2 regions of the Marinobacterium sp. NO-S09 genome follow, and region 2 is predicted to be linked to the other one. Evidence: predicted binding sites of a transcription regulator. Region 2 holds the regulator's gene; the other holds the start of a gene.
What was found. Region 2 encodes PhoB, which activates phosphate uptake and scavenging genes when phosphate is short. Its sites were predicted from a motif close to TGTCATANNNNTGTCANA; they were not measured.

Region 1: a site for PhoB is predicted at 10,417-10,434, ahead of O3C79_RS18330 (sigma-54 dependent transcriptional regulator). Genes of this name have one in related genera too.

The regions. Positions count from the first base shown of each region.
Region 1 is NZ_CP168954.1:3,961,743-3,976,696, forward strand. It holds gene O3C79_RS18300 (hybrid sensor histidine kinase/response regulator) at 1-1,686, shown strand, start outside; gene O3C79_RS18305 (IS110 family RNA-guided transposase) at 2,115-3,128, opposite strand; gene O3C79_RS18310 (response regulator transcription factor) at 3,409-4,071, opposite strand; gene acs (acetate--CoA ligase) at 4,285-6,243, opposite strand; gene O3C79_RS18320 (sigma-54-dependent transcriptional regulator) at 6,428-7,810, opposite strand; gene O3C79_RS18325 (sensor histidine kinase) at 7,807-8,925, opposite strand; gene O3C79_RS18330 (sigma-54 dependent transcriptional regulator) at 8,922-10,400, opposite strand; gene fliS (flagellar export chaperone FliS) at 10,541-10,951, opposite strand; gene fliD (flagellar filament capping protein FliD) at 10,975-13,047, opposite strand; gene O3C79_RS18345 (flagellar protein FlaG) at 13,076-13,486, opposite strand; gene O3C79_RS18350 (flagellin N-terminal helical domain-containing protein) at 13,565-14,954, opposite strand, start outside.
Region 2 is NZ_CP168954.1:454,845-469,798, reverse strand. It holds gene O3C79_RS02365 (ABC transporter permease subunit) at 1-906, shown strand, start outside; gene pstA (phosphate ABC transporter permease PstA) at 931-2,616, shown strand; gene pstB (phosphate ABC transporter ATP-binding protein PstB) at 2,654-3,487, shown strand; gene phoU (phosphate signaling complex protein PhoU) at 3,517-4,275, shown strand; gene O3C79_RS02345 (chorismate--pyruvate lyase family protein) at 4,581-5,123, shown strand; gene ubiA (4-hydroxybenzoate octaprenyltransferase) at 5,152-6,027, shown strand; gene phoB (phosphate regulon transcriptional regulator PhoB) at 6,125-6,820, shown strand; gene phoR (phosphate regulon sensor histidine kinase PhoR) at 6,862-8,163, shown strand; gene cysZ (sulfate transporter CysZ) at 8,160-8,918, opposite strand; gene O3C79_RS02320 (NADP-dependent oxidoreductase) at 9,034-9,975, shown strand; gene O3C79_RS02315 (hypothetical protein) at 9,961-10,461, opposite strand; gene O3C79_RS02310 (hypothetical protein) at 10,475-10,735, opposite strand; gene O3C79_RS02305 (YjaG family protein) at 10,738-11,343, opposite strand; gene O3C79_RS02300 (TRAP transporter small permease subunit) at 11,479-12,030, shown strand; gene O3C79_RS02295 (TRAP transporter large permease) at 12,027-13,406, shown strand; gene O3C79_RS02290 (bifunctional diguanylate cyclase/phosphodiesterase) at 13,516-14,954, shown strand, end outside.

The DNA.
Region 1 (14,954 bases), 650 kb from region 2:
GAGCACAAGCGCATTGAAGAAGCGCTGCGTGAGAGTGAGCAAAATATCCGCATCTACACCGATAACGTGCCGGTGCTGATCGGCTACCTGGACCCGGACAAGCGTTTCCTGTTTATCAACAAGGCCTATGCCGATGCCTTTGGCCTGGACCGGCACAACATTGCCGGCATGTCGGCGCTGGAAGCCCTGCCGGAAGAGGAGTATCTGCACAGGCGTCAATATATTGACAAGGTGTTGCGTGGCGAGCGACAGCGCTTTGAAACCCGCCTGCCGACTCATGATGGCAGTGTTCGTTTTGCCGAGGTGACCTATATCCCGCATATCGGCGAATACGGCGATGTGCTGGGCTACTTCACCCTGTATCAGGACATCACCGAGCGCCGCAAGGCCGAGCAGGCCCTGCAGGAGACCAACGAGAACCTGGAGCAACGTGTGCGCGAACGCACCCATGCCCTGTCCGTTGTAAACAAGGAGCTGCGCAAGGAGAACACCATCCGTGCCCTGATGGAGGACGAACTGCGTCAGGCCAAATCGGATGCGGAGGCCGCCAACTTCGGCAAGACCCGCTTCCTCGCAGCAGCCAGCCACGACCTGCTGCAGCCCTTGAACGCGGCCCGCCTGTTTACCTCGGCACTGGCTCAGCAGAGCCACAGCGACGAAACCAGCCAGTTGGTGGAGAACCTGGACGGCTCGCTTAAGGCTGCCGAAGAGCTGATCACCGCGATTCTGGATATTTCCAAGCTGGATGCCGGCGCACTTGAGCCGACACTGACCCACTTCTCGCTGGAAGGCCTGTTCCAGACTCTGAACACCGAGTTCAGCGCACTGGCACGGGAGAAAGGCCTCAAATTTGATACCGTCGACTGCAAACAGGTGGTGTACTCCGACCAGCCGCTGCTGCGCCGTATCATGCAGAATTTCCTATCCAACGCCATGCGCTATACCGCCCAGGGCCGCGTTCTTATGGGCGCCCGCCGTGTGGGGCGTCAGCTGCGTCTGGAAGTCTGGGATACCGGTGTCGGTATACCCGAGGACAAACTGCGCGAAGTGTTCGAGGAGTTCAAGCGCATCGACAACCCCAAACACAGTCAGGTGAAAGGCCTGGGGCTGGGCCTGGCCATCACCGACCGTATCGCCCGCATGCTGGGGCACCAGCTCCATGTGCGCTCCTGGCCCGGGCAGGGTACGGTGTTCAGTATCACTCTGCCGCTGGGTGACCCCGCTCTGGCACAGAAATCACGCCCTGAAAAACGTGGCTGGATTCGCAGTAAAGGCCTCAACGGCGTGCGTGTGCTGGTGATCGATAACGAGCCGAAGATTCTGGAAGGCATGGGTGCCCTGCTCAAGGGCTGGTCCTGTGAAGTGGCGGTCGCGCTGTCTGCCGATGATGCTCTGGAAGAACTGGAAAGCCTTGGCTGGACACCGGATATCATCCTGGCCGACTACCATCTGGGTGAAACCGATACCGGGATCATGGCGCTGCAACAGCTGGCCAGCCTGCCGGGGCAGACAGAAGGCGCCGAATACTTCAGCCCGGCCATAGTGATTACGGCTGACCGTACCGATGAAGTCAGAGACGAGATTAGTGCTGCCGGTGCACAGCTGCTAACGAAGCCGGTCAAGCCCGCTGCACTTAGAGCGATGATCAACAAGATCATGGCGAACCTGAAAGCGGGACGGGAGTAATCAGGAGGGTTTTAGAGTCGCTCTGTTGCCGAGGTATTCGTGCGCAGAGCGCACTCCCACAGTTTTACCTGAGCTCTAGCAGCTTGAGCACTGCTGTAGTGCAATAATGCTGTGGGGAGTTTAGCAGCGGGATACAGCCATGTAGCCTGAAGTTCGCGCACGGAGTGCGCTTATATGGATCCGCCCGGGTTGCAAGCCTTTGACCAGTAGATAGAGATTGCATGCTTATATCCGGCCTGTCATCGGGGCGTATCCACCCCTGGCCATTATGAGATATGCACTTGCTGTCCTGATCTCCCACTCGGCTTCTATGAGCCATGCGCGCTCAAAGGCTTCAGCAAGTCGATCTTATCTGTGGTGTCCTAAGGCTCTGCGCAACTCTGGTGATGAGTACCTGTTACATTACTGAGTATTAATATGGCTGACGCTCATGCCCGGTAACACTCTTCCCGTGTCATGAGCGCCCAGACAATGCGGGCCAGCTTGTTGGCCAGCGCGACGATGATTGTATTGGGATGTTTCCCTTTCATCCCGTGAAGCCATCGGGCCAACCGCGAGTCGTCAGTGTGTATCAAGGCGCGATAGGCCGCACGAGCACCATGCACGAGCTGCTTGCGCACGTGGACGTTTCCCTGCTTGCTAATGCCCAGCAGGCGCTCTTTGCCACCACTGGCATGCTGCCGGGGCACCAGGCCCAAGTAGGCACTGAAGTGCCGCGCTGACTTGAAGTGACCGGCATCGCCCGCGTGACTGTACAGCAGAGTGGCATTCACTGGGCCGATACCTGGAATGCTTTGCAGGCGTGTACAGACTGGGTTGTCTCGTGCGATCTGTTTCAGCTCGCGGTCATAGTGAGCAATGCGCTGTTCACGCTCAAGCCATTGATCTCGCAGATCATGAATCAGTTGGCGGCCTCGGTGGCTCAACTCAGCGTCGGCATCTTCTAAAACGCGTGGAACAGCCTCCAGGATGGCTCGATGTCCTTGGGCAATAACGACCCCCATTTCCAGCAAGATACCCCTCAGCTCATTGCCAATGGCCGTGCGCTCTTTAACCAGCCGTTCACGTACTCGGTGTAGTGCCTGGATGTCGAGCTGGTCGACCGATTTGGGTGCCACTGAAGGCATCGCCGGTCGGGCGGCGGCTTCGGCGATCGCGGCAGCGTCACGCTGATCATTTTTATGCACCTGAACGAAGGGTTTTACGTACCGGGGATGAATAATCTTCACCTGATGCCCGAGCGCACTGATAGCACGTGCCCAGTAATGAGCACCGCCACAGGCTTCAATGGCAACCAGGCTTTTCGGTTGGCGCGCCAAAAAGGGCAGGAGCGCATGCCGTTTCAGTTGTTTTGCAAAGCGGGTATGCCCCTGTTGATCATTGCCTTGAAGTTGGAAAACATGCTTGGCCAGATCAATTCCGATGATGCTAGTCTTATTCATGAGATGGATCCTCTTGCCTGGATGCCGAACCTTGATTGGTCTGCAAACTCAATCATGGCACGGGGTGGGCGGATCCATCTCATTTCCCACAAACCTGATCAAAGCCCAGACAGGTGCTTGGATATTCCTTTGGGAGACTGCCATGTGGGAGGCCGCTCCGCGGCCGAATGCTTCGCGCACAAAGTGCGCTTCCACACTTCCACACTTCCACACTTCCACAACACAGCCTGCAGCTAACTGACTGGCAGAAGGTCTACAGCACTGAAAATAAAGAGCTGTTTCAGACTTCAGTCTTGGGGGGTTCAACACCCAGACGCTGGGCAGCAATTACGGCCTGGGTACGGCTGTGTACACCCAGTTTGCGCAGGATTGCGGTCACATGGGCCTTGATGGTCGCCTCGGACACACTGAGTTCATAGGCGATCTGCTTGTTGAGCAGGCCTTCGGTCAGCATGGTCAGTACGCGGAACTGCTGGGGAGTCAGGGATGCCAGAGCAGCGGCAAACTGCTGGTCTTCTTCGCTGACTTCATCCATGTTGTCGGTCAGTTCCTGCGGCAGCCACTCTTCGCCTTCCAGTACGGCGGTAATGGCTTCGGACAGGGTTTCCAGCGGCGCGGACTTGGGAATAAAACCTGATGCACCATAATCGATGGCGCGCTTCATCACATGCGGTTCTTCACTGCCGGAGACCACTACCACCGGCACACCGGGGTGCTGGCCACGCAGGAATACCAGGCCGGAGAAGCCATGAGTACCGGGCATGTGAATATCCAACAGCACCAGATCAGCATCGTTATGCTTCTCAACCGCCTCTTGTACCGCTGCCAGGCTGTCGGCTTCGACGATGTCGATACCAGGCACGGCCTGCGTCACGGCCTGACGGAGCGCCGCACGGAACAGAGGGTGGTCATCAGCGATTATGATCTTGTGTGCCAGTTGCATGCATCGTTCTCCCAGGAGCTGTTTTTGAACTGGGCCATCGACCCTGAGGCCAAGGCAGACCGTTTTCCGGCACAGCATAATAGCACTTCTCGCTATACAAAACCGCAACCGGAGCAGGTGTTAATGATTATAGGGGTTTTCAGCGAACAGACGTAAAAACGCCCGCAACCAGAGGCCGCGGGCGTTCGTGAACCAGAATGTAAGGCGTTGGAATTAGCCTTTGCGGTTCATGCGGTTTTCGATAAGGTCGTCCACCACGGTCGGGTCAGCCAGGGTAGAGGTATCACCCAGGGCACCGAAATCATCTTCGGCGATCTTGCGCAGGATACGGCGCATGATTTTGCCGGAACGGGTTTTCGGCATGCCCGGTGCGAACTGGATCAGGTCCGGAGAGGCGATCGGGCCGATCTCGGAACGTACCCAGTTGCGCAGCTCTTTCATCAGCTCATCAGACTGCTCGTAGCCGCTCTGCAGGGTAACGTACACGTAGATACCCTGACCTTTGAGGTCGTGCGGGTAACCCACTACAGCCGCTTCCGCAACCGCCTGGTGTGCCACCAGTGCAGATTCAACTTCCGCAGTACCCATGCGGTGACCGGATACGTTGATGACGTCATCCACACGACCGGTGATCCAGTAGTAACCATCTTCGTCGCGACGGGCACCGTCACCGGTGGTGTAAACACCCTTGAAGCTGGAGAAGTAGGTCTGGGTGAAGCGCTCGTGGTCGCCCCAGATGGAACGGCTCTGGCCCGGCCAGGAGTCCTTGATTACCAGGTTGCCATCGGTGGCACCTTCCAGTTCGTTGCCTTCGTTGTCCAGCAGTGCCGGCTGTACGCCGAAGAACGGACGGGTTGCAGAACCCGGCTTGGTCGGCGTGGCACCCGGCAGCGGTACGATCATGATGCCGCCGGTTTCGGTCTGCCACCAGGTGTCGACGATCGGGCAGTTACCCTTACCGACAACGCGGTGGTACCACTCCCAGGCTTCCGGGTTAATCGGCTCACCCACGGAGCCCAGAAGTTTCAGGCTGGACAGGTCGGAATCACCCAGTACGTCTTCGCCCTGCTGCATCAGTGCACGGATGGCAGTCGGTGCGGTGTAGAACTGGTTAACCTTGTGCTTCTCGATCACACGGCCGAAACGGCTGTTGTCCGGGTAGCTCGGCACACCTTCAAACATGACGGTGGTAGCACCGTTGGCCAGCGGGCCGTACACGATGTAGCTGTGACCGGTCACCCAACCCACGTCGGCAGTACACCAGTAGATGTCGCCTTCCTGGTAGTCGAACACATACTGGTGCGTCATGGCCGCGTAGACCATGTAACCACCGGTGGTGTGTTTCAGGCCTTTCGGGGCACCGGTAGAACCGGAAGTGTAGAGGATGAACAGCGGTGCTTCAGCGTTCATCGGCTCGGCCGGGCAATCGGTAGACGCAGCGGCAACCGCTTCTTCGTACCAGACGTCACGGCTGTCGTTCCAGGCCACATCCTTATCAACACGTTTGACCACGAAGACATTATCAATTAGCTCAGCCGCGCCAGCGTGATCATCCAGCGCCTTGTCGACGTTGGCTTTCAGCGGTACAGCCTTGCCACCGCGCAAGGAGTAGTTGGAGGTCACCACGACCTTGGACTTGGCGCCTTCGATACGGGCAGCCAGTGCGTCCGGCGAGAAACCACCGAATACGATAGAGTGAACAGCACCGACACGGGCACAGGCCAGCATGGCCACAGCCGCTTCCGGGATCATCGGCATGTACAGGGTAACCACATCACCCTTTTCAACGCCCTTGGCCTTAAGTGCGTTGGCAAAACGGCAGACACGCTCGTGCAGGTCGCGGTAGGTGATTTTTTCGTCTTCGTCCGGGCTGTCGCCTTCCCAGATGATGGCAACCTGGTCACCACGAGTTTCCAGGTGACGGTCCAGACAGTTGTAGGCAGCGTTCAGCTCACCATCTTCGTACCATTTGATGTCAACGTTGTGCGGATCGAAGCTGGTGTGTTTAACCTTGGTGTACGGCTTGAACCAGTCCAGGCGCTTACCCTGTTCGCCCCAGAATGCATCGGGATCATTCACCGACTGCTCGTACATGGCCAGGTAAGTATCGTTATCGATGTGCGCCTTGGCTGCGAAAGCCGGATCGACCGGGTAGACTTTTTGTTCACTCATGGTGATGCCCTTAACTTGCGATTTGTTTTTATACCTTGGTCACGCCGCTCTTGGTTATAGTCGCTATTGTCGGCGCATGCGAGTTACCTAGGGAGGTTATACCGAAGCGCCTCCGTCCCCCTGAATTAGACATTGGTCTACTCGGATCACTACAAAAGTCTCAAACTCCAAGGTAAGCAAGTATTCACTTACCTGCTAACATCGACTCCAGATCAATTCCCTCTTCACGCATTCGGGCGAGCTTATACCTTAGTGTCCTGGGGCTGATCCCCAGCTTCTCGGAAGCATCCTTGCGACTGCCATTGGTTGCCCGCAAGGCTTCCACGATCAGTTGGTATTCATGCTGCTTGAGATCATTCCCCAGCAGACCATCCGGCTCGGCCTCTGCCGGTTCATCAATGGTTGCGGATGTCTGTGTCTGCATCTCGCCCAGCGGGATCGCCTGGCCGCTCAGGTGCAGGTCTTCGGCACGGATCAGCGCCCCGCCCTGCAGAATCAGCGCCCGCTGCATCACGTTATCCAGCTCACGCACATTGCCGGGCCAGGCATAGTCACGCAGCTGCGCCACGGCCGCAGGTTCAAGGCGCGCCAGCGTGCGTCCCATCTTGCGGCAATGATGTTGCAGCAACTTCAGGGCCAGCGGCTCGATATCCTCCTGGCGCTCGCGCAGAGGCTGCCACTGCAGCGGGAACACATTGAGGCGGTAATAGAGGTCTTCACGAAATTTGCCTTCAGATACATAGGCTTCCAGCTTGCGATTGCTGGTAGCCAGCACTCGCACATCCAGCGGAATCACCTTGCGCCCGCCGATGCGTTCTACTTCCTGTTCCTGCAGCACGCGCAGCAGTTTCGCCTGCAGCCCCAGATCCATTTCGCTGATCTCGTCCAGCAACAGCGTGCCACCGTTAGCCTGCTCAAATTTGCCGGGCTGGCTGCCGATGGCACCGGTAAATGCGCCCTTTTCATGACCGAAAAGGGTCGCTTCCAGCATGCTCTCGGGAATGGCGGCGCAGTTGATGGCGATGAAGGGTTTGGATTTGCGCGGCGAATGCTGGTGGATATAACGTGCCAGCACCTCCTTACCGGTACCGGATTCACCGGTGATCAGTACGGTTGAATCAGTCGTCGCCACACGCTGGGCTAGTTGCAGCAGATGGCGACTGCCCGGTGCTTCCGCAATCGGCGCTTCGCTGTCGGCTTCAACCCGCCCCTCCGCGTGAGTGCGGATCAGCGTCACCAGCTGTTCCGGTTCAAAGGGCTTCATCAGATAATCGACGGCTCCGTTGCGGATCGCCTCCACCGCCTTGCTGACCTGACCATAAGCCGTGATCAGCGCCATGGGCAGCGCCGGATACTGTTGCTTCACCTGCGCCAGCAGTGCATGGCCATCCATGCCCGGCATGTTCACATCGGAGACCACCATATCGACCCGGTTGCTCTGCAGGCACTCCAGCGCCTCTTCACCACTGCCCGCCTGCAGGAAGCCGATATTGGCCAGCTCCAGGGTGTCGGCAATGGCTTCTCGCAGATCCACATCATCTTCAACGATCAATACCGTAGCGGTCATGGGTGTCCTTCATCAGTTTTCAGCAGGGGTAAACGGAAAGAGGCACGAGTGCCTTGCCCCGGGGTAGAGCTCAGTTCAAATTCGCCATGGTGCGCCTTGGCCATCACCTGCGCGATGGCCAGCCCGAGGCCGGTGCCATGGGAACGGGTGGTGTAAAAGGGTTCTTGCGCGCGCTTGAGTGTTTCGGCATCCATCCCCGGCCCCTGGTCGACCACCTCAATCTGCAGTCGATCTGCTGACTGACTCAAGCGTAGCTGCAGCTCGGCGCCCTCGCCACAGGCCTGGAGCGCATTGCTGACCAGGCTCAACACCGCGCCCAACAAGGCTTCCAGATTGCACTGGATACGCGCCTCCGGCGCTTCGTTAATGCAGTCACAGTCAGCGTCGTACTGAGTCAGAGGCTGGTCCAGCAGGTCTTCCAGGCGCGCCATCAGGGTTCGGCCATCGACGCGATCTTCAAGCTTGGTCTCGCCACGGGCGAAGATCAGCATGTCGCGTACCTGCTGCTCCAGATGCGTCAGGCGTGACTTCACCTTGCCGGCAAAACGGATGCGCTTGTCATCGTCCAATTGCGGTGCCATCAAATGGCTGGCATAGAGCAACGCGGCCGATAGAGGCGTGCGTACCTGATGCGCCAGCGACGCCATCATACGGCCCATCTCGGACAGACGCTGGTAATGGTGCAGCTGCTCTTGCAGGGTACGCGTATGGGTCTGATCGGTGAGGAATACCAGCTGACCGGGTTCCCCTTGCAGGGACTGGGTCGACAGGCTGACACGGCGGCCGTTTTTCAGTGACACTTCATGGCCATCATCAGGCCGCGGTGCGAAACAGGCGTTAATCACTTCGAGCCAGGTTTTGCTCGCCAGCGTTATTCCCAGCAGCGCTTCTGCCGCCGGGTTATGTTCGGTTACCAGGCCATTCTGCCCAATGACCAGCACCCCGCCGGGCATGCGATCAATCAGGCGCTGCAGGCGATCTTTGCTGAATTCGATAGCTTCATTGTTACGCTGAAGGCTCTCATTGGTGCGCTGAAGGCTCTCATTCTCGCGCTCAAGCTCTGCCACACGGGCTTCCAGCTCGGCAATACGTGCCTGTGCATCCGGTGAGCTCATTGACGTTCAATTCCGTATTTGCGCATCTTTTCGACCAGCGTGGTACGGCGAATCTGCAGCAAACGTGCCGCACGGGAGACCACCTGGTTACTTGCTGCAAGCGCCTGCTGAATCAAGGTTTGTTCCTGGTTTTCCAGCCAGGCTTTCAAATCCAGCCCATCGGCTGGCAGCCCTGCTTGCTCTGGTATGACTACAGGCTGAGCGGTATGAATAGCGGTTTCGAGGGGTGCGGCTTCATCCACAGGTACGCCCGCTTCATCCAATTCCAGCGCCTGTTGATAATGCTCCGGGTTGGGCTCGGGCAGGTGACGGAATTTTGCCGGCAGCTCACTTACGCCGATTACGCCGCCGGGGTGAATGATGCTGAGCCGCTCCACCAGGTTGGCCAGTTCACGCACATTCCCCGGCCAGGGATGGCGCTTGAGTGACTCCAGTGCGGCAGGGTGAAACTGCAAACGGCCTGCATCCTGATCATCCAGCTGCTCGCAGAGGTTGTGGATAAGCAGCGGCAGGTCTTCCAGCCGCTCACGCAGGGCCGGCATTTCGATGGGGAAAACGTTCAGGCGGTAGTACAAGTCTTCACGGAACTGACCATCCTGAATCATCAATTCAAGATTCTTATGGGTGGCGGCGATGATACGCACATCCACATTCAGCGTTTTACTGCCGCCTACACGCTCAAACTGCTTTTCCTGCAACACACGCAGAATTTTCACCTGCATCGGCAGCGGCATATCGCCGATTTCATCGAGAAACAGTGTGCCACCATTGGCCAGCTCGAAACGGCCTGGACGGCTGGAAATCGCACCGGTAAAGGCCCCTTTCTCATGGCCGAAGAGTTCACTTTCCAGTAACTCGGAGGGAATGGCTCCACAGTTGACCGGCACGAAAGGCCCGTCGGCACGGCCCGAGTGTTCGTGCAAGCAACGGGCAACCACTTCCTTACCCGTACCCGACTCACCGGTTACCAGTACACTGATATCACGTGGCGCGACCTGGGAAATAAGATGACGAATGGTCCACACCGAGCGACTTTGACCAACAAAGCCGGGCATATCCGGCAGGTCCTGCCAGTGTTCTGGTGCCTGTTCATTCAGGATGGTGCATTGATGCAGCCAATCCATCAGCTGTGGATAACGATAGGGGGCCTCCAGCACACCCAGAATCAGGTGACGGGAAAAGTCGGCCCGTTCAAGCTCCGGCCATTCACAGGTGAGCAATTTGGGGATAAGGCGGGATTGGTCCAGGTCCGAAATCAGCTTGCCAAGAGCGATTGGCAGCGTGCTTTCGCCAATCAACACCAGGCCAACATCGGCAAGCGACAACTCCTTGCCTTGCTGCAGCCAGGTTACAAAGTCAAAAACATGACACTCCCGCTCCAGCAACTCGAACACAGCCCTGAGGCTGTCACGTCGCTTGGCGTCATCATCCAGAATAATAATATCTAAGGCGGTAGGCCGGCCCTGTCCATGCATGGTCGAATCCGAGACTTGTCAGGATTCTGTCAAGTTACCCGAAGCAGCAGCCATGTCAATAGATTGACATCTGTGGAAAGCAGACAAAAGAAAGCCGGGGCATGCCCGGCTTGATGTGTAGTTAACTGGCTGAGCGGATATCAGCCTTCCTTGTAGGAAGTGGTCTGATGCTCTTCTGCCGGAATCTGTGACCAGCCTTCAGAGATGGTAACGATCAGCTCGCTGACTTCCTTCACCTTGGCAACATCATTTTTGCTGTTTGCTTCCATCAAAGCACCCAGCATGTAGCTGTAGAGGTTATCCAGGTTAGTTGCAATTTCTTCGCCCTGCTCAAAGTTCAAGCTACCTTTAAGCGCAACAATGATTTCACAGGCCTTGTTGATTTGACGAGCACGCTCCTGAACTTCATTACGCTCAATATGGCCCGTTGCTTTAGCCAAGGACTCCAAAGCACCTCGAAATAACATGCTGATCAACTGATGAGGGCTGGCAGCTTCTACCGCCGTATTCAGGTCAACACTCTTGTACTGGTTAAGCGCTTTGTTAATCATTCAACTTCTCTCAAAACGAAACATTATTTTTGCGCGGTAAACGGCAAGCGATCCATCAAACCATCAAGGGAATCCCCTGTTGCATTGAGGCTACCGATAATTCTTTCCATCGCCAAGAACTCAGCACTCAGACGTGCTTCATATTTCTCCATTCGGCGATCCAACTCCTCACGGTCTTCATCCAAACCTTCAAGGCGATTGGTCATGTTTTCTTCCCGCAGGGCGATTGTCCCTTCATTGGAGAGAAAACGGCTCATGAGGTTATCCAGCTTGCCAGCTACACCTCTGGAGTAGTTGATCTCAAACGCCCCACTTCCGGCAGCTCCGGGGTTCACCGTCAGGTTAAGGCCATAAGCATCAGATGCCAGGTCTGGGAGCAAAACATTTCCTGCACCAAAACCAGCTACCCCGTTAATGGTCCCTTTCACGTCCAGGCCTTGCTCTTGGGTCATCACGGAAGCAGCACCCAAACCGATATTCGCCATATCAGCACCCTGTAGACTCAAGGTTACTTTGGAATTTTTACCGAACTCACGTGACTCCAAAGTAAACTGGCCGCTCACATCATCATAAATGACATCAATTGCGGCATTAACACCTTTGATTTTGGAGTCGCCGTTAATCTGGGACTGCAAATCACTGCGCAGCTCTTCCACATTGGCGTAGGTGCCACTCAGTTCGATGATGTTGGAGATAGTTCCGTTCACGTTAACACGGAAGCTGTAATCACCTGCACTGGCATCGATATCACCGCCACTGAATAGCGCAGCGGCATCGAAGGCTTCACCGGTCAGGTACCCTTTGGCAGCATCCTGAGTAATCTCAACGTCATAGCTACCCGGCTGCGCCGCACCGATACGCGTACCCATGCCAACTTCAACATAACCATTCTCAGATGAAGCCTTGCGGGCAAGAAGGTCCGCAACTTCATCAAAGTTATTATTGATAGCTGAACTGAACTCGCTTTCCTCAATGGACAGAGAACCATCACGTTCAGTACGAATTCCCAAGTTGGTCAGCGCAGTGAAGCCAGACTCAATACCCTCTACCTCAGAGCTGATTGAACTGCGCAGCTGGCTGATCAAGGATTTTGCAGAGCTATCGGAAGCCAAATCCCCTCGAACGGGCATATTGTTCTCGTCGCGGCTGTACCCGGTCAGAGTTTCGGCTACTTCCTGAAACGCATTGTAGGCATCTACAAAATCCCGAATTGCCTGCTCTGCAACGGACGAATCGGCATCAATGGAGAAATTGATTTTTTCGCCTGCGGCGGCCTTGTTCACCGTGAACTCAAAACCTTCAATCACATCAGTCATCTGATTGCTTTCGCGGCGAATTTCCAACCCGTTCACGGTCAATACTGCATCACTGGCCTGCTGGGTTTCAGTGACGCCCGCTGACTGAGATGACTGATTGAAGTTGAAGCCCTGTAACAGCGCTGGTGCCGTCCCGGTGCCATCATCATTACCTGTGATAGACAGGGCATTGGCCTCGCCGGAAGGAGAGGTGACCATCAGCTGGTACTGATCACCCACGCGCATAACACTGGCCTGAATCCCGGAGTCAGTGTCGTTGATTTTCTCGGCGATATCTTTCAGAGAGTCCGAAGCTTCAATATCAATACTGAGGGCAGGCTCGTCCGCATTGGCAGCAAAGGTGTCTGGAGTCGTTCCCGCATAGGTCCAGGTGCCAAATTGAATATCCAGTGTGCCACTGCCACCCAGAGCAGCATTTTCGTCATTATTACTGCCCATCACCAGCGTCTGCGCACTGGCAACGTCATTGACCTCTATCTGGTAGCTACCGGTCTGAGCACCAGGTTTAAGAGCCTCGGGCGAAATCAGATCTGTTTCGGGAAAAGCCGCCGAACGGGCATTAAAGGTATCCGGGCTAGCCAGTGGAGACAGCATACCCTGGAAATCAGACAGCGCGCTTTTCAAGGTACCGTAGGCAGAAATTTGCGCCTGCAGTTCCTCTTGCTTGCGCTCGATGCGCTGGTCCTGAGGTGCCCGCTCCGCTTGCACCAGTGAAGATACCAGGTTGCTGGTATCAATGCCGGAACCACCTCCCAGAGAGGAAATGATGTTATTGGCCATGCGGGACCTCCTTCAATGCCTTTTAAAGTCAGGCACGTTCGTCAAATATAAGGCCGACCATACCTTCGAGAAACTCGGAAAATTTGAGCTGCTCTTCAGTAGGGATCTGGCGGACAACTTCATCCGTGTCGATATCCACAACCTTAACAACCATTTCATCCGTTGTATCATCCACGGAGAAACGTAAAGCACGGTTGCTGCTATCCATCAGTTTGTTCATCTTTTCGACAGCTGCCTGCAACTCCTGCGCCGACGGACCAGGACGCTCAGCCGCTTCGTTCTGCTGTACTGCATCAGTCGTTGCATTCAGCGTTCTAACCGGTGACAGCCCTTGTTTAGGCAGATCGGCATTTTCAGGCAGCTGGCGGGAAGATGAATTACTCGACTGCTGCAAAAGCTGAGTATTGTTACTGTTGAAACCGGAGGAATCGATACTCATCACTTTTACCTCTTGATTCAGAAAGGCCACCCCCATTCGGGAGCAGCCTTCGTTACATCAAAGTATAGACTCTGATGATTACTGGAGCAGTGACAGGACCTGCTGCGGTGCAGCGTTGGCCTGGGCCAGCATTGAAGTACCTGCCTGCTGCAGCACCTGCGCACGAGACAGGTTGGCAGATTCTTTAGCGAAGTCCGCATCTTCGATTCGTGAACGGGCCGCTGCCTGGTTCTCGGAGATATTGGACAAGTTGCTCATAGTAGAGTCAAGACGGTTACTCACCGCACCGAGGTCACCACGGATGGAGCTGACCTGCTCAAGGGCATCATCTAGTATTCCGATCGCTTTTTGTGCGCCGTTCACAGTCGAGATGTCTATATCGGCGACCGAGCTCCCTGCTGTTTCAGAGCTGTTTGTTTCCAAGAAACCAATAGCTTTTACGCTAGCTTCCGCAGTGCTCGCTGGGCCGTAAGACACACTAATTTCATCACCGCTGACTGAGTTCAGGGTAATCGATTCATCAGCTGCCACAGATGCAACCACCCCGGTTTCAGCCGACTTGGCATTGATTGCAGCAACGTTGTTGGCCGCAATTGTAGAAACACCAGTTCCACTTTCAGCAGCGCCGATTGCTACACCGTTGATCACCAACTCCTGATCCAACAAGAGCTCGGCGCCACCTGTTGAGAAACCGGTAATATCTGATCCATCGCGATTCTGAATACCGATCCCCGCGCCAAGTGTGGCTGCTGATACCGGTCCTGTACCAACTTCGATGTTAACATTTTCAATATTTGAATCAGTGATATTGAAAGTCAGCTGCGCGTTTTGGGTTACGTTACCAGACCCATCTGTCAGGCCTGCAGCTTGGGCAGCGGCATCGTCAGTAACGGTAATCTGTGCGCCTGTTTCACTAGCAAGTACCAGCGCGCCTTCATCATTCAGGCTCGCTTGAACCATCCCTGCTCCCTGCTCATTAATTTTATCAACCAAGTCATCCATACTGGTTGTATCAGTAATCTGCAGGCTGTTATTTTCAGCGCCAGGGCCAACAAGAGTCAGCTTCAGAGTATCACCGTCTGCAATCACACCTGTCGCTGTATCAGCGAACTGGCCTTCAAGTTCAGTGAAAGCACCGACTTCGACACCGGAAATTTTGGAATTAATCGCATCCAGTTTGTCCTGAAGGGTAGAGCCAACGTCTCCATTTGTAAGACCACCAACTTCTTGGCCGTTAATTTTCAGAATATCGGTTCCGCCACCAGTAATCGCTGCCAAACCTGCAGCCAGAGTTGTAGCACCTGTATCAGTGCCAATGACATCAGCAGAGCTTCCGCCCAACCCTTTAGCATCCAGCTTGCCGATTTCGGTAGAGATAGTCTGGTTAGCTTCGGAGCCGACCTGCAGTACCAACTCACCCAAGCTGCCATCCAGCAGGTTCTGGCCGTTAAAGCTGGTAGTTTCTGCG
Region 2 (14,954 bases):
GGTACCCTGAAAGCGGCCTTCTACGCCATGCTGCTGGCCACCCCGCTGGCGATCTGTGGCGCCATCTACACCGCTTACTTCATGGTGCCGGCCATGCGCCGCAAGGTGAAGCCGTTCATCGAGCTGATGGAAGCACTGCCGACGGTTATCCTGGGCTTCCTCGCCGGACTCTGGCTGGCGCCGTTCATGGAAGCCAACCTGGCGGGTATCTTCGTGTGCCTGCTGGTGATCCCCATCGCCATCGTGCTGTTCGGCTTCACCTGGAACAACATGCCCAACAAGATCCGTTTCCTGATTCCGGAAGGCTGGGATGCCGCGCTGCTGGTGCCGGTCGTCATTCTGGCAACCTGGCTGGGCCTGGGTCTGGCCGTTCCGGTGGAAGACGCCTTCTTCGGCGGCCATATGCCGACCTGGTTGAGCAACGAAGTGGGCATCCCCTATGACCAGCGTAACGCCATGGTTGTCGGTATCGCCATGGGCTTTGCCGTGATCCCGACCATCTTCTCGATCACCGAAGATGCCATCTTCGCCGTCCCCAAGCACCTGAGTTACGGCTCACTGGCGCTGGGTGCCACTGCCTGGCAGACGCTGACCCGCGTGGTCCTGCCGACAGCCAGCCCTGGTATCTTCTCGGCGCTGATGATCGGTATGGGCCGCGCCGTGGGTGAGACCATGATCGTACTGATGGCCACCGGCAACACACCGATCATGGATGTGAACATCTTCGAAGGCATGCGTACCCTGGCCGCCAACATCGCGGTGGAAATGCCGGAATCCGAGGTCGGCAGTACCCACTACCGCACCCTGTTCCTGGCTGCCTTTGTGCTGTTCCTGTTCACCTTCTGTGTGAACACCCTGGCGGAAGGGATCCGTCAGCACCTGCGCAAGAAATACGGTTCCCTGTGATCGCTGAGAGTGAGGATTAGATAAATGCGTTATTCAGTCAGTGAATGGACCAAATCCGGCTCTCCCTGGGTTTGGCTCAACGCCGGTGCCGTGGCGATCTGTGTGATCATGGTGGTCGGCCTGCTGGGTCTGATCGCGATCCGCGGTCTGGCCCACTTCTGGCCCGCCGACGTGCTGCAGGCCACTTACACCCATGACCAGAATCGCCGCATCATGGGCGAGATGGTGCAACAGGAAATGGTGCCGGCCGAGCAGCTGCGCGGTGCCGGTGTTGAGGTGCCCGAGGGTGTGGAAGCCATGCGTCGCGACCTGCTCAAGGTTGGCAACCGTGACTTCCTCCCGGCCGACTTCTTCTGGGCCATGGATGACTGGGTGGTCGACAAGACCTACCCGGAAATGATCATGGCCGCCGAGCGCCTTGAGTGGGGCAACTTCTACGGTTACCTGCGTGAAGTGCGCGAAGACGGTGAAACCGTGGCCCGCCACGACGGCTATGACAAGTCCGACGCCTATATGGAGGTCTGGGACGAGTTCCAGCGCCGTATCGACCGTGTACTCGATATCCGTGATCAGATCCTGGAGATCGAAAAACACAAGATCGGCAGCATCAACTACGAGATCGAGCGTCTGCGTCTGAAAGAGCGTTCTCTGGAGCTGAAACAGTCCACTGATGCCGATGCCTATGCTGAAATCGAAGCCCGTCGTGCCGAGCTGAATGCCGACTATGAAGTGCTGCAGCAGGACCTGATCGAGCTCTACGGTCGCATCAACCGCGACAGCTTCATTGCAGAAATCGCGGACGGCCGTGAAGTAGAGATCGACATTGCCAAGGTGGTACGTGCCTTCCTGCCCAACAACATGGGTACCGGCGACAAACTGGTTCATTACGGCGCCAAGGTATGGGAATTCCTCTCCGACGAGCCGCGTGAAGCCAACACCGAGGGCGGTATCTTCCCGGCTATCTTCGGTACCGTGATGATGGTTATCCTGATGTCCGTGCTGGTCACCCCGTTCGGTGTCATCGCCGCGGTCTACCTGCGTGAATACGCGACCCAGGGCTTTATCACCCGCCTGATCCGCATCGCGGTGAACAACCTGGCCGGTGTACCGTCCATCGTCTACGGTGTATTTGGTCTGGGCTTCTTCGTTTACTTTCTGGGCGGCAGCATCGATGACCTGTTCTTCCCGGAAGCCAAACCGGCTCCGACCTTCGGTACCGGTGGTCTGATGTGGGCCTCCATCACCCTGGCGCTGCTGACCGTGCCGGTGGTGATCGTGGCCACCGAGGAAGGCCTGGCCCGTATTCCGCGCTCCGTGCGTGAAGGTTCCCTGGCACTGGGTGCGACCAAGTTCGAAACCCTGATGAAAGTGGTGCTGCCGATGGCCAGCCCGGCGATGATGACCGGCGTGATTCTGGCGATTGCCCGTGCAGCGGGTGAAGTTGCCCCGCTGATGCTGGTAGGTGTGGTCAAGCTGGCACCGAGCCTGCCGCTGGACGGTAATTATCCGTTCCTGCACCTGGACCAGAAATTCATGCATCTGGGCTTCCATATCTACGACGTCGGCTTCCAGAGCCCCAACGTAGAAGCGGCACGCCCGCTGGTATACGCCACTGCATTCCTGCTGGTTGTGGTGATTGCCCTGCTGAACTTCTCGGCCATTGCGATCCGCAACCACTTGCGCGAAAAATACAAAGCGCTTGAAATGTAATTGACGGCTCACGAATTCTGAATTGAAGGTTTACAACATGACTAGCGAAGCCAAAACCCACGCTATCGATATCTCTTCCATGCAGCGTGACGACCGTCAGCTGAACCTGGACGACGAGCAGATCACCCTGCAGGTGCAGGATCTGCGCCTGAGCTACGGCGACAAGGAAGCCCTGCACGGTATCAACATGGATATCCCGAAGAACCGTGTAACCGCGTTCATCGGCCCGTCCGGTTGCGGTAAATCCACCCTGCTGCGTTGCTTCAACCGCATGAACGACCTGGTGGACAGCTGCAGCATCACCGGCAAAATGCTGCTGGACGGCGAAAACATCTACGATCGTACCGTCAACGTGGCCGACCTGCGCCGCCGTGTGGGCATGGTGTTCCAGAAGCCGAACCCCTTCCCCAAGTCGATCTATGAGAACGTGGCCTACGGCCTGCGTATCCAGGGCATCAACAAGAAGCGCGTGATCGACGAAACCGTGGAATGGGCGCTGCGCTCTGCGGCACTCTGGGATGAGGTGAAGGACCGCCTGCACGAAAGCGCACTGGGCATGTCCGGTGGTCAGCAGCAGCGTCTGGTTATTGCCCGTACCGTGGCGGTAAAACCGGAAGTCCTGCTGCTCGACGAACCCGCTTCTGCACTGGACCCGATCTCCACACTGAAGATCGAGGAACTGATCCACGAACTGAAAAACGATTTCACCATCGTTATCGTAACCCACAACATGCAGCAGGCGGCCCGTGTATCCGATTACACCGCCTTCATGTATATGGGTGACCTGATCGAGTTTGGTGCCACCGATGCGCTGTTCACCAACCCCGAGAAGAAACAGACTGAAGACTACATCACCGGCCGTTACGGTTAATTCCAGGGCCAGCAACGGAGATAGCAACCGTGGAACTCGAAAACGACAACTACTCGACCCATATTTCGCAGCAGTTCAATGAGGAGCTGGAGAAAATCCGCACTCAGATGCTGACCATGGGTGGCATTGTGGAACGTCAGGTATCCGACGCCGTTGAGGCGCTGCTGAACGGTGATGTGGAGCTGGCGGAACAGTCCCGCCGCATCGACCAGCAGACCAACGAAATGGAACTGATGATCGATGAGCAGTGCACCACTACCATCGCCCGCCGTCAGCCGGCCGCCAGCGACCTGCGCCTGATCGTATCGATCAGCCGTGCCGTGTCCGATCTGGAGCGCATCGGTGACGAAGCGACCCGCATCTGCAAGATGGCGATCGAACTGGCCGACAACGGAGCCAACCAGCGTGGTTTCCAGGAAGTCCGTCATATCGGCAACCTGGTCCGTGATATGGTCAAGGATGTGCTGACCGCCTTCGCCCGCAACGACCTGGAAATGGCGTACCGCGTCGCCAAGCAGGATCGCAGTGTGGACCAGGAATACCGCACCGCCATGCGCTCTCTGGTGACCTACATGATGGAAGATGCCCGTGCAATCTCCAACGTGCTGAACGTCATCTGGGCACTGCGCAGCCTTGAGCGTATCGGTGACCACGCCCGCAACCTGTCCGAGCACCTGATCTATCAGGTCAGCGGCACAGACGTGCGCCACCAGAGCCTGAAGCAGATCAAGGAAACCGTGCGCGAAGAAACGCATGGCGATGACTCTGAGGATGCCGACGAGCAGTAAGCCCGTCGGTGCCGGCAGGCATTCGCGCACAGATTGCGCTCCCACAAGGGGCTGGCCGCCAGCCCTGAGGGAGCGCTTTTTCCTATTCACCCAGCCTGTTTAACCCTACTTAGGCACCCTTGCCTGTACCATCCCTCTAGCTTCAGCCCTGTGTGGGAAAACACTCTGAAAACGATCTTTCCTGCACAAGCTTTTGTGGGAGCCCACTCTGTGGGCGATTTTCGTGCAATCGACGCCGCCCTCCCAGGCAGCAAATCCGCCAAGGTGCTACACTCTTGCGCTTTCGATCTCACGGAAGTCTGTACGTGTCTGCCCGCACCGCCCTGATCCAACCCCAGACTGCACATCGCTGGCTCCCCGCCGCCTGCCCACGCAAGGTGCCGCACCACTGGCGCCCCTGGCTGCAGGATGAAGGCTCCCTGACACAACGCCTGACCCGCGCCGCCCATGGCGAGTTTGCCGTGCGCGTGCTGTCACAGCATTGGGACTGCCCCAGCGCCGACGAAGCCCGTGCGCTGGGCATGCCACCGCGCCAGATCGCGCTGATCCGTGAAGTGGAGCTGCTGGGCAGCAATGGCGTGCCCTGGGTATACGCCCGCTCCGTGTTGCCCGCCAGCACCCTGACCGGGCGTGAACGCCGCCTGCGCCTGATCGGCAGCCGTTCGCTGGGCTCACTGATGTTCCGTGACCCCAGCCTCAGCCGCAGCCCGCTGGTCTCGGCCCCCATGCGTGATGAACACGGCCAGGAATACTGGGCACGGCGCTCGGTGTTCCGCCTGCACAACAAACCCTTGCTGGTGTGTGAGGTTTTTCTACCGGCCATGGAGCACGTACAATACCCGCTCTGATCTTGTGAGCCGGAGTTCCACCGTGGAGATGTCAGCCGAACGTCCATTGAAAGCACGCCTGCAGGCCTATGTTCACCTGATGCGGGCAGACAAGCCGATCGGCACCTACCTGCTGCTCTGGCCCACGCTCTGGGCGCTGTGGATCGCTGCTGAAGGCCTGCCGCCCCTGCACCTGCTGCTGATTTTCTGTCTGGGCGTGTTCCTGACCCGTTCTGCCGGCTGTGTCATCAACGACTTTGCCGACCGCCATATTGATGGTCACGTCAAACGCACCCACCAACGCCCCCTGCCCTCGGGCCGGGTGACAGAGCGTGAAGCAATCTGGCTGTTTGTCGGCCTGATGCTGGCGTCCTTTGTACTGGTTCTGTTTACCAATACGATGACCATCCTGATGTCCTTTGGCGGGCTGGCACTGGCGTTCGTCTATCCGTTCATGAAGCGCTATACCCACCTGCCGCAGGTGGTGCTGGGGGCCGCCTTTGGCTGGGCCATTCCCATGGCCTTTACCGCCGTACAGGAACAGCTGCCGTTGACCGCCTGGCTGTTGTACGCAGCCAAGCTGCTCTGGACCGTGGCCTACGACACCCAGTACGCCATGGTGGACCGGGATGACGACCTCAAGATCGGGGTGAAATCTACTGCCGTACTCTTCGGGCGTCTGGATAAGCTGATGGTAGGGCTACTGCAACTGGCCGCGCTGGGCGTACTGCTGTGGGTAGGCGCCATCGAGCAACTGGGGATCTGGTTCCACCTGGGGCTGGTCGTGGCGCTGGGCTTCTTCATCTTCCAGCAGTGGCTGATTCGCCATCGCGAACGCATGCCCTGCTTCCGTGCCTTCCTCAACAACCACTATGCCGAGCTGGCAGTGCTGTTGGGCCTGGCGGCAGACTACGCGTTGTTATAAAGGCGTGACTGGACAAAAACCGGATTTGTCATATTAATGTAACCGAAACGTCTTGTAATACTAGCCTCCGATAACTTCTGTAAATGAGGCAGAAACGATGTCTGCATCAAAACGCGTACTGATCGTCGACGACGAAGCGCCGATCCGCGAAATGATTGCCGTGGCCCTGGAAATGGCCGGTTACGAATGTTCCGAAGCCGACAATGCTCAGGATGCGCACGCCCAGATCATCGACCAAAAGCCTGATATGGTTCTGCTGGACTGGATGATGCCCGGCACCAGTGGTGTCGAGTTTGCCCGCCGTCTGCGCAAGGAAGAGGTGACCGCGGATATCCCGATCATCATGCTGACTGCCAAGACCGACGAAGACAACAAGATCCAGGGCCTGGAGACGGGTGTCGATGACTACATCACCAAACCCTTTTCCCCACGTGAGCTGGTTGCACGCCTCAAGGCGGTACTGCGCCGCACTACACCCAAGGGTGTTGAAGAACCAGTTACCGTTGATGGCCTGACCCTGGACCCGGTGTCACACCGAGTCACGGCTGACGAAGCACCGTTGGAACTAGGGCCGACCGAATTCCGCCTGCTGCAGTTCTTCATGACCCACCCGGACCGTGCCTATTCCCGCAGCCAGTTGCTGGACATGGTCTGGGGCGGTAATGTCTACGTCGAAGAACGCACCGTCGACGTGCATATCCGCCGTCTGCGCAAGGCACTGGGCAGCCGCCATGACTACCTGGTACAAACGGTCCGTGGCACCGGCTACCGTTTCTCGGCACAGGTCGCCTGATACCTGTGCACCGTTGATTTTCCACCGGATGGAGCCCGCTTATGCATGTATCTCGACATGCAATGCTGATCAACCTGTTGCTGTGTGCGCTGGCTTCTCTGACGCTGGGCGCTCTGTTTGGTTATCCCATGGCCGGCCTGGCCGTGGGCCTGTTGGTGCGCAGCATTTACCACGCTCAACGTTTCAGCCAGCTTAGCGAGTGGTTACAACGCGAAGATGGCTCGGAGCCGCCGGAGGCCAAGGGTGCCTGGGGCGACCTCTTTGACGAACTGGCGCGCACCCAGAAGCGTGGCCGCTCCCGCGAACAGTACCTGCGCGGCATTATCTCCCGTTTCCAGCAGTCCTCCGCCGCCCTGACAGATGCCATTGTCATCGTCGACAACCAGAACAACCTGGAATGGTGGAACCGCTCCGCAGACCGTTTACTGGGTCTTCGCGCCGCCTCTGACCGTGGCAAACCGCTGATGAACCTGCTGCGTGACCCCCGTTTTGTCCGTTACTACCGCAAGGGGCACTATCAGGAACCTCTGGAGCTGCCGTCACCGGTCAACGGCGATATCCGTCTGCAATACCAGATCAGTCACTTCGGTGAAGGCGACCGCCTGCTGGTGGCCCGCGATATCACCCGTCTGGTGCGCCTGGAGCAGACCCGTCAGGACTTCGTTGCCAATGCCTCTCACGAACTGCGCACCCCGCTGACGGTGATTCGTGGCTACCTTGAGACCTTTCTGGATCAGGACCTGCCCCGTCCCTTGGCGCGCGGCATGAACCAGATGCAGCAGCAGGCACGCCGCATGGAAAGCCTGGTGACTGATCTGCTGCTGTTGTCGCGACTGGAAGCCAGCCAGCACATCAGCGATGAACACCCGATCTTCGTGCAATCACTGATACGCCAGATGCACGATGATGCACAGGCATTGTCAATGGACCGCGGTCACTCGTTTGTGGTGGAAGTTGATTCCAATTACGACTTGCTGGGGCAGGAAAACGAGCTGCAGAGCGCTTTTTCCAATCTGGTGTTCAATGCGGTGCGCTATACACCGGATAACGGCACCATCACCTTGCGCTGGTGGGTCGATACGGAAGGCGGGCACTTTTCCGTCACCGACGATGGTATCGGCATAGAACCGATGCATATCCCGCGCTTGACCGAACGTTTCTACCGTATCGATGAGAGCCGCTCGTCGGCCAGCGGGGGCACCGGCCTGGGGCTGGCCATCGTCAAGCATGTTCTGGTACGCCACGATGGCCACCTGACTATCGACAGCACACCGGGCGAGGGCAGCACCTTTACCTGCCACTTCCCGCCCGACATGGTCGTACCGGTCAGGGACGCGGATTAATTCCGCACGTCCCTGAGCTCTCGGCTCTCGCCGGCGTATTCTTCAACCCAGTACAGGGTGGCGCCGATGACCGCTGCCGGCATCACGAACAGGTTGAGCACCGGTATCAGCATGCCCACTTGCACCAGCGCACCAAAGCCTACCGAGGTAACGCGCTTGGCTTTCATCAGCTGACGCATCTGCGGGAAGCTCACCTTGTTGTTATCCATCGGGTAGTCACAGTACTGGATCGACATCATCCAGGCCCCGAACAGGAACCAGAGCAGCGGGGCCATCAGGTTGACCACCGGAATAAAGGTGATGACCAGAATCAGCAGAAAGCGTGGCAGGTAGTAGGCCAGCTTCTGCAGTTCTCGCTGCAGTGAACGGGGAATCATGGCCAGCACTTCCATCCAGCCTTCATCGTTGATGGGATCGCCGCGCAGGCGCCGTTCGACCTTTTCCGAGAGAAATCCGTTAAAAGGCGCCGCGATCAGGTTGGCCACAATGGAGAAACCATAATAGACCCCGACCAGCACCAGCAGGGCGAACAATGGCCAAAAAAGCCAGTACAGGAAGTCCAGCCAATCCGGCACAAAACCGAGCCAATAATCGATCAGTACGCTAAACTGGTCCACCAACAACCAGATGGCCCCGATAAACAGCAACACGTTCACCACCAGCGGCACCAGCACAAAACGGCGCAGGCCGGGCTGGGGTAACATGGCCGCTCCGCGCAGCAAGTAACTGGCGCCACGTACAGGGTTTCCTTTCATTTTTCCTCCTCAACGAAAGTTTGCCAGGTCAGGCCAGATCCATTTACTCTTGCAGCATGACAACTGAATGACCGGCCCTGCCCGCAGGCAGGCCAACAAGACCGGAGAGGTTAACATGAAAGCCATTCGCATCCATGACTTTGGCGGCCCTGAGCAGTTGCGCCTAGAGGAGATCGACTGCCCAGCGCCGGGGCCGGGTGAAGTGTTGATTCACAACCGTGCCGCCGGGGTCAATCCGATCGACTGGAAAACCTGTTCCGGCGGTGGCGCCAGCAGTTTTATCGACGCCCTGCCTTTCTGCCCCGGCTGGGAATTTGCCGGCACCGTGGAAGCCCTCGGAGAGGGTGTGGAGCAGTTTCGCTCAGGTGATGAAGTGCTGGGCTTTATCAAGTTCCCGCAGCCGGCCGGCTGCTATGCCGAATACCTGATCGCACCTGCTGACCAGGTCTGCCTGCGCCCGGCGGCGCTGGACCCGGTGTCTGCGGCGGGCCTTGGCCTGGCAGGCCTGACCGCCTGGCAGGCACTGTTTGAAGCGGGCGAACTGAAATCCGGCCAGAACGTTCTGGTACTGGCCGCGGCCGGCGGAGTCGGACACCTGGCTGCGCAGCTGGCCAAGTGGAAAGGCGCTCACCTGATCGGCACCGCATCCGGCACCAACAAGGCGTTCCTGCAAAGTCTGGGCTGTGACGATGTCATTGATTACACCCGCCAGCAGGTAGAAAATCTGATCCATGATGCCGATCTGATCATCGATGGTGTGGGGGGCGAAGCCGCAATCAAGGCACTGGACTGCCTGAACCCTCATGGCCGTATGGTGACACTGCCCTCGGTAACGGCAGCAGAAGTAATTGCAGCCGGCGAAGCCAAGGGACTGAAAGTCAGTGGTATTCGGGCCCGCCCGGATGCCGCACAGCTGCATGAGCTGGCTATGCTGGCATCCAGCGGCAAGGTCATGTTGAACATCACGGACAGCCTGCCACTGGATCAGGCCGCCGAGGCACACCGCCTCAGTGCCCAGGGCCACATCCGCGGCAAACTGGTGTTATCCGTCCGCTGATGCGGGTGCGGCCGCGTCGCTGGCGTCGGCCGCTTTGCCATCCGAGCAGAACAGCTGCTGCTGACGCATCAACAAACGGCAGCCTTCACCCCGAATGTTTCGATCCCAGCAGGCATACTTGGCCCAGCTCTTGTCATCTTCGGTGGGCTCTTCCCGAAATGCGGGCACACCCTCGCAAAAGTTCTCGGTCACGGCTGCCGTTTCCAGGCAGGCATTGAGGAAACGCCCATGGTTGACGGTGCACTGGAAGCCGGTGCAGCCATCAAAGTCATTCAGCGCCTTGTCCAGACAGGCCGCCTGAGCATTCTCACGCCCAAAGTCCAGGCCATCATTGCGCCAGGTCGCCGCCAGCTCTTCCCGTTCGGCGTTAAAGTCAGCCAGCCATTCCGCCTTGACTTCCACCCACCAGGCCGGCTGCACCTGCCACAAAAACACACCCACCAGCGTTGGAATCAGCACCAGCGCCAGAATAATTTTTTTCAGCATTGAAAACTCCGTTTTAACGGCGACGGTAAAGGCCGGCGATACACATGAACAGCCCCACCACCGACAGCAGCATGCCGCCGTTCACCCACAGGGGGTGACGCACCATAAAGGGTACAAAGGGATGGCTGGCACCCGCGGCATCGCATTCGGCCAGCTCATAATTCCAGGAGCCGCCCTGATCCAGACAGGCATCGGCCAGAGACAGGTCGTACATGTACCCGCCCATCAGCAGTACCGCCGGTACTACCAGTAAAATCAGTCCCAGTTTGAGCATGTTCAGTCTTCGTCGCTGATACCGATGTTACTGACACCCTCGTTACGTGCCAGTTCACGCAGTGACGAGACAAACTCGGCCGTGGGTGTTTTCTGGCCCCGCAGGCGCTCGATCACTTCTTCGCGGAAGTCATCTTCGGCCAGCATGAGGTCATGGGTATTGATCAGTTTGACCAGCTCCTCATCCGACAGCTGGTCATCACCTTCGGTGACTTCCAGGAAGGTGGCTACACACTCGCGGGAGAGCTGACCGATACTGGTTGCAGCCGTCAGATCCTTCTCCAGAATGCAGCTCAGCGTGGCGTTAAGAGCCACCACGGCATCCAGTGCCGGCCAAGCACCGTACATGTCGAACTCTTCCAGGTCCGGCATATTGGCTTCCACGGCTTCCTGCTGCACCTCGAAGTTCATCTTGCCGGCACGCCCGGTCAGGCTGTCCCAGACACCATCCAGCACCTGACGCAGCTTGGCGGCATCACCGAACTCCACCAAACGCGAAAAGAGTGCGAAGTTGGGGTACATGCGCTCGGTCAGTGCCGCCGAGAAAGCGGTCAGCTGCCAGGGCTCAAACGTCTCCAGTTCGGGCTCCAGGTTCAGCAGTTCGGTCATGGGAAATCTCCACTTGGTGTCTGTATGTGCATTGTACGGCTTTGACGCCGCAAGCAGTAGGGGCCTGGCTGCTGACCCCTGAGTTATACCTGATATACTCAGGCGCGATTATTCATTTCGATAACGAGAAGAACAATGAGTCAACCCCATCCCGTGACGGGCCTGATTCGGTTTCTGGACGGATTCAGCGAATGGACCGGCCGCCTGATCGCCTGGCTGACCTTACTCATGGTCATTGCGACCTTTGTTGTCGTGGTTATGCGCTATGTATTTGAGCAGGGCAATATCGCGCTGCAGGAATCAGTTGTCTACATGCACAGCTTCGTATTCCTGCTGGGTGCCGCCTACACCCTCAAACACGATGGCCATGTCCGCGTCGATATTATCTACCGCCCACTGAGCGAAAAGGGCAAAGCCTGGATTAACCTCTTCGGCACCCTCTTCCTGCTGCTACCGGTGTGCATCTTCCTGTTCTGGATCTCCTGGGAGTATGTTGCGACTTCCTGGGAATTGAAGGAAGGCTCTCAGGAAGCCGGAGGCCTGGCCTACCGCTATATCCTCAAGACAGCCCTGCTGGCCATGCCGGCCATGATGATCCTGCAGGCCATTGCCGAGCTGCTGCGCAGCCTGATGGTCCTCGCGGGTAAAAGCCACCTGCCGCCTGCCGAAGAGGAGCACGCCCTGTGATTGAGTTTTTGCCCCTGCTGCTCTTTGTCGGTGCGGTAGTTGTCCTGTTGATGGGTTACTCCGTCGCCTTTTCGCTGGCCGGTACCGGCCTGCTGTTTGCCGCTATCGGTGCCATGACCGGGCATTTCGACAGTGTGTTCCTGGAAGCGGTGCCCAACCGTATTTTCAGCGTGATGAACAACGAGACGCTGATTGCCGTACCCCTGTTCGTATTCATGGGCGTGATGCTGGAGAAATCTCGCATCGCCGAAGAACTGCTGGACACCATGGCCGCCCTGTTCGGCTCCATGCGCGGTGGTCTGGGCATCTCGGTAACGCTGGTCGGCATGCTGCTGGCGGCCAGTACCGGTATCGTCGGTGCGACCGTGGTTACCATGGGCCTGCTGTCGCTGCCCACCATGCTCAAGCGCGGCTATGACCCGGCGGTCGCCACCGGCACCATCTGTGCTTCGGGTACGCTGGGCCAGATCATTCCGCCCTCCATCGTGCTGGTGCTGCTGGGTGATGTTATCTCCAACGCCTATCAGCAATCACAGATCGACCAGGGCATTTTCTCGCCGGAAACCGTCACCGTGGGTGACCTCTTCCTCGGCGCGCTGATTCCGGGTCTGCTGCTGGTCGCGGCCTACATCGCCTACATGGTGTTTGTCGCCATCACCCGTCCTCAGGCAGTGCCGGCCATTCCCGAAGAGGAACTGAACCAGATCACCAACCTGTGGCTGCGAGCCCTCAAGGCACTGGTTCCGCCAGTGGTACTGATCGGTCTGGTACTGGGCTCCATTCTGGGCGGCTTTGCCACCCCCACCGAAGCCGCCTCTGTCGGCGCAGTGGGTGCCATTGGTCTGGCCGTGATGCGTCGCGCCTTTAACCTGAAAACACTGAACGAGGTGATGCGTTCGACCACCCAGGTCAGCTCCATGGTATTCATCATCCTTGTGGGTGCCTCCATCTTCTCGCTGGTGTTCCGCGGTTACGGCGGTGACGACCTGGTGCGCGACTTCCTGCACGACCTGCCAGGAGGCGTGGTTGGAGCCATGGCCATCGTCATGCTGATCGTATTCCTGCTGGGCTTCTTCCTCGACTTCATCGAGATCACCTTCGTGGTGGTGCCGATTGTCGCGCCCATTCTGCTCAGCATGGGGCTGGACCCGGTCTGGCTCGGTGTCATGCTGGCGATCAACCTGCAGACCTCGTTCCTCACGCCGCCATTCGGCTTTGCGCTCTTCTATTTGCGCGGTGTGGCACCGGCGCATGTGTCGACCACGCAGATCTACAAGGGCGTAGTGCCGTTCATCCTGATCCAGCTGCTGGTACTGGGACTGCTGGCCTGGCAGACCGGCTTGGCCACCTGGCTGCCGGAACTGGTGTACGGCTAGGACCGTCTTTTTAAGAATTTATCGGGGTTTACAAAGGCAGGGGGCTGAACCAAGCTGATAGCAACCGGATATGAAGTACAAGCATGCAACCCAACACAGGATGATGCGCATGTCGGCTCGAGAGCCATTTGTATTCCAGCCGGAGCAGGCCCCCACTGCAGCCGTACCGCCCTGGAAGGTATTGAGTGTCGAGGATGACGCCGGCTACCAGGCTTCACTGGTTCATGCCCTGTCGCTGATCCAGGTTGATGGGCGCTCGCTCCAGGTATTAAAAGCGCGCTCAGCACTTGAAGCGGCACGCCTGCTGCCTGAGTACACCGATATCAGCATTGTCCTGCTCGATGTGGTCATGGAGCAGGACGATGCCGGCCTGCGTCTCGTGAATACCATCCGCAATGTCATCCGCAACAGCCAGGTACGTATCGTACTGCTTACCGGTCAGCCCGGCATGGCGCCCCGCCCTGACGTACTCAAGCAGTATGATATCGACGATTACTGGTGCAAATCCGACCTGACCCACGAGCATCTGACGTCTGTTATCACCGGCAATCTGCGCACCTGGGAGCGTACTTCTCAATTGGAGCATGCGCGCAGAGGATTACAGCAGATCGTGACGGCCTCACAGACACTGAGCCAGTTTCGCAGCCTTAAGCCTTACCTGAATGCGCTGCTGGATCAACTGGAGCTGCTGCTGCCCAACCTGGATGGCGGTCTGATCTGCCACAGCCACAGTCTCTCAGGCACCAGCCTGCCGGAGGACATGGAAATCCTGGCCAGCAGGGGCTGCTATTCGGCTCAGGAGCCTGTCTCACTCCAGCCTTATATACAGTCAGAACAGATGCTGGCAGACCTGATACGCCAGGCATGCTTTCAGGGCCGTCATCAGCAACAGGGCGCCCTCACCGTTCTGTTGTTCAGCCAGGCTGACACACAATCCGGCTGCAACCTGGCCGTGCTGAAAACGCAGCAGCCGCTCTCGGCAGCCGAGCAGAACCTGTTGGATGTTTTCTGTGAAAACATCGGCACCGGACTCACCAATCTCTCGCTCTATGACCAGCTGAGCCACTTGGCCTATCAGGACCCTCAGCTAGGAATGGCCAACCGAAACGCACTCAAGCAGGCACTGCGGGAACTGCCCGCACAGGCACGCAGCGAACATACGCTTATTGTTATCAAGCTGAACGAACTTAATGAAGCTACGCTCAATTTTGGCGAACTGTTCAGCGACAGCGTTTTGCGCAGCATGGCCGACCGACTGGCGACCGAGCTCAAGGTACTTCAGCTGCTGGCACGCATAGATCGCAACAGCTTTGCCTTGTTGCTGCCCAGCCAGTCAGCACCGTCCACTGAAGCACTGGACCAACTGTTGGACGCACCGGTCCTCATTGATGACAGCGAGCACCTGATTCCGGCACGGGCACTGCAGCTGCCGCTATCCGTCTGTGAAGACCATACCCCGGAGCAGATTCTTCGCTTGGCTGAGCTGTCACTGGATACCCGCCGGCACGCACGAGAACACCTGCTGATGTACGATGGCATGCAGGAACA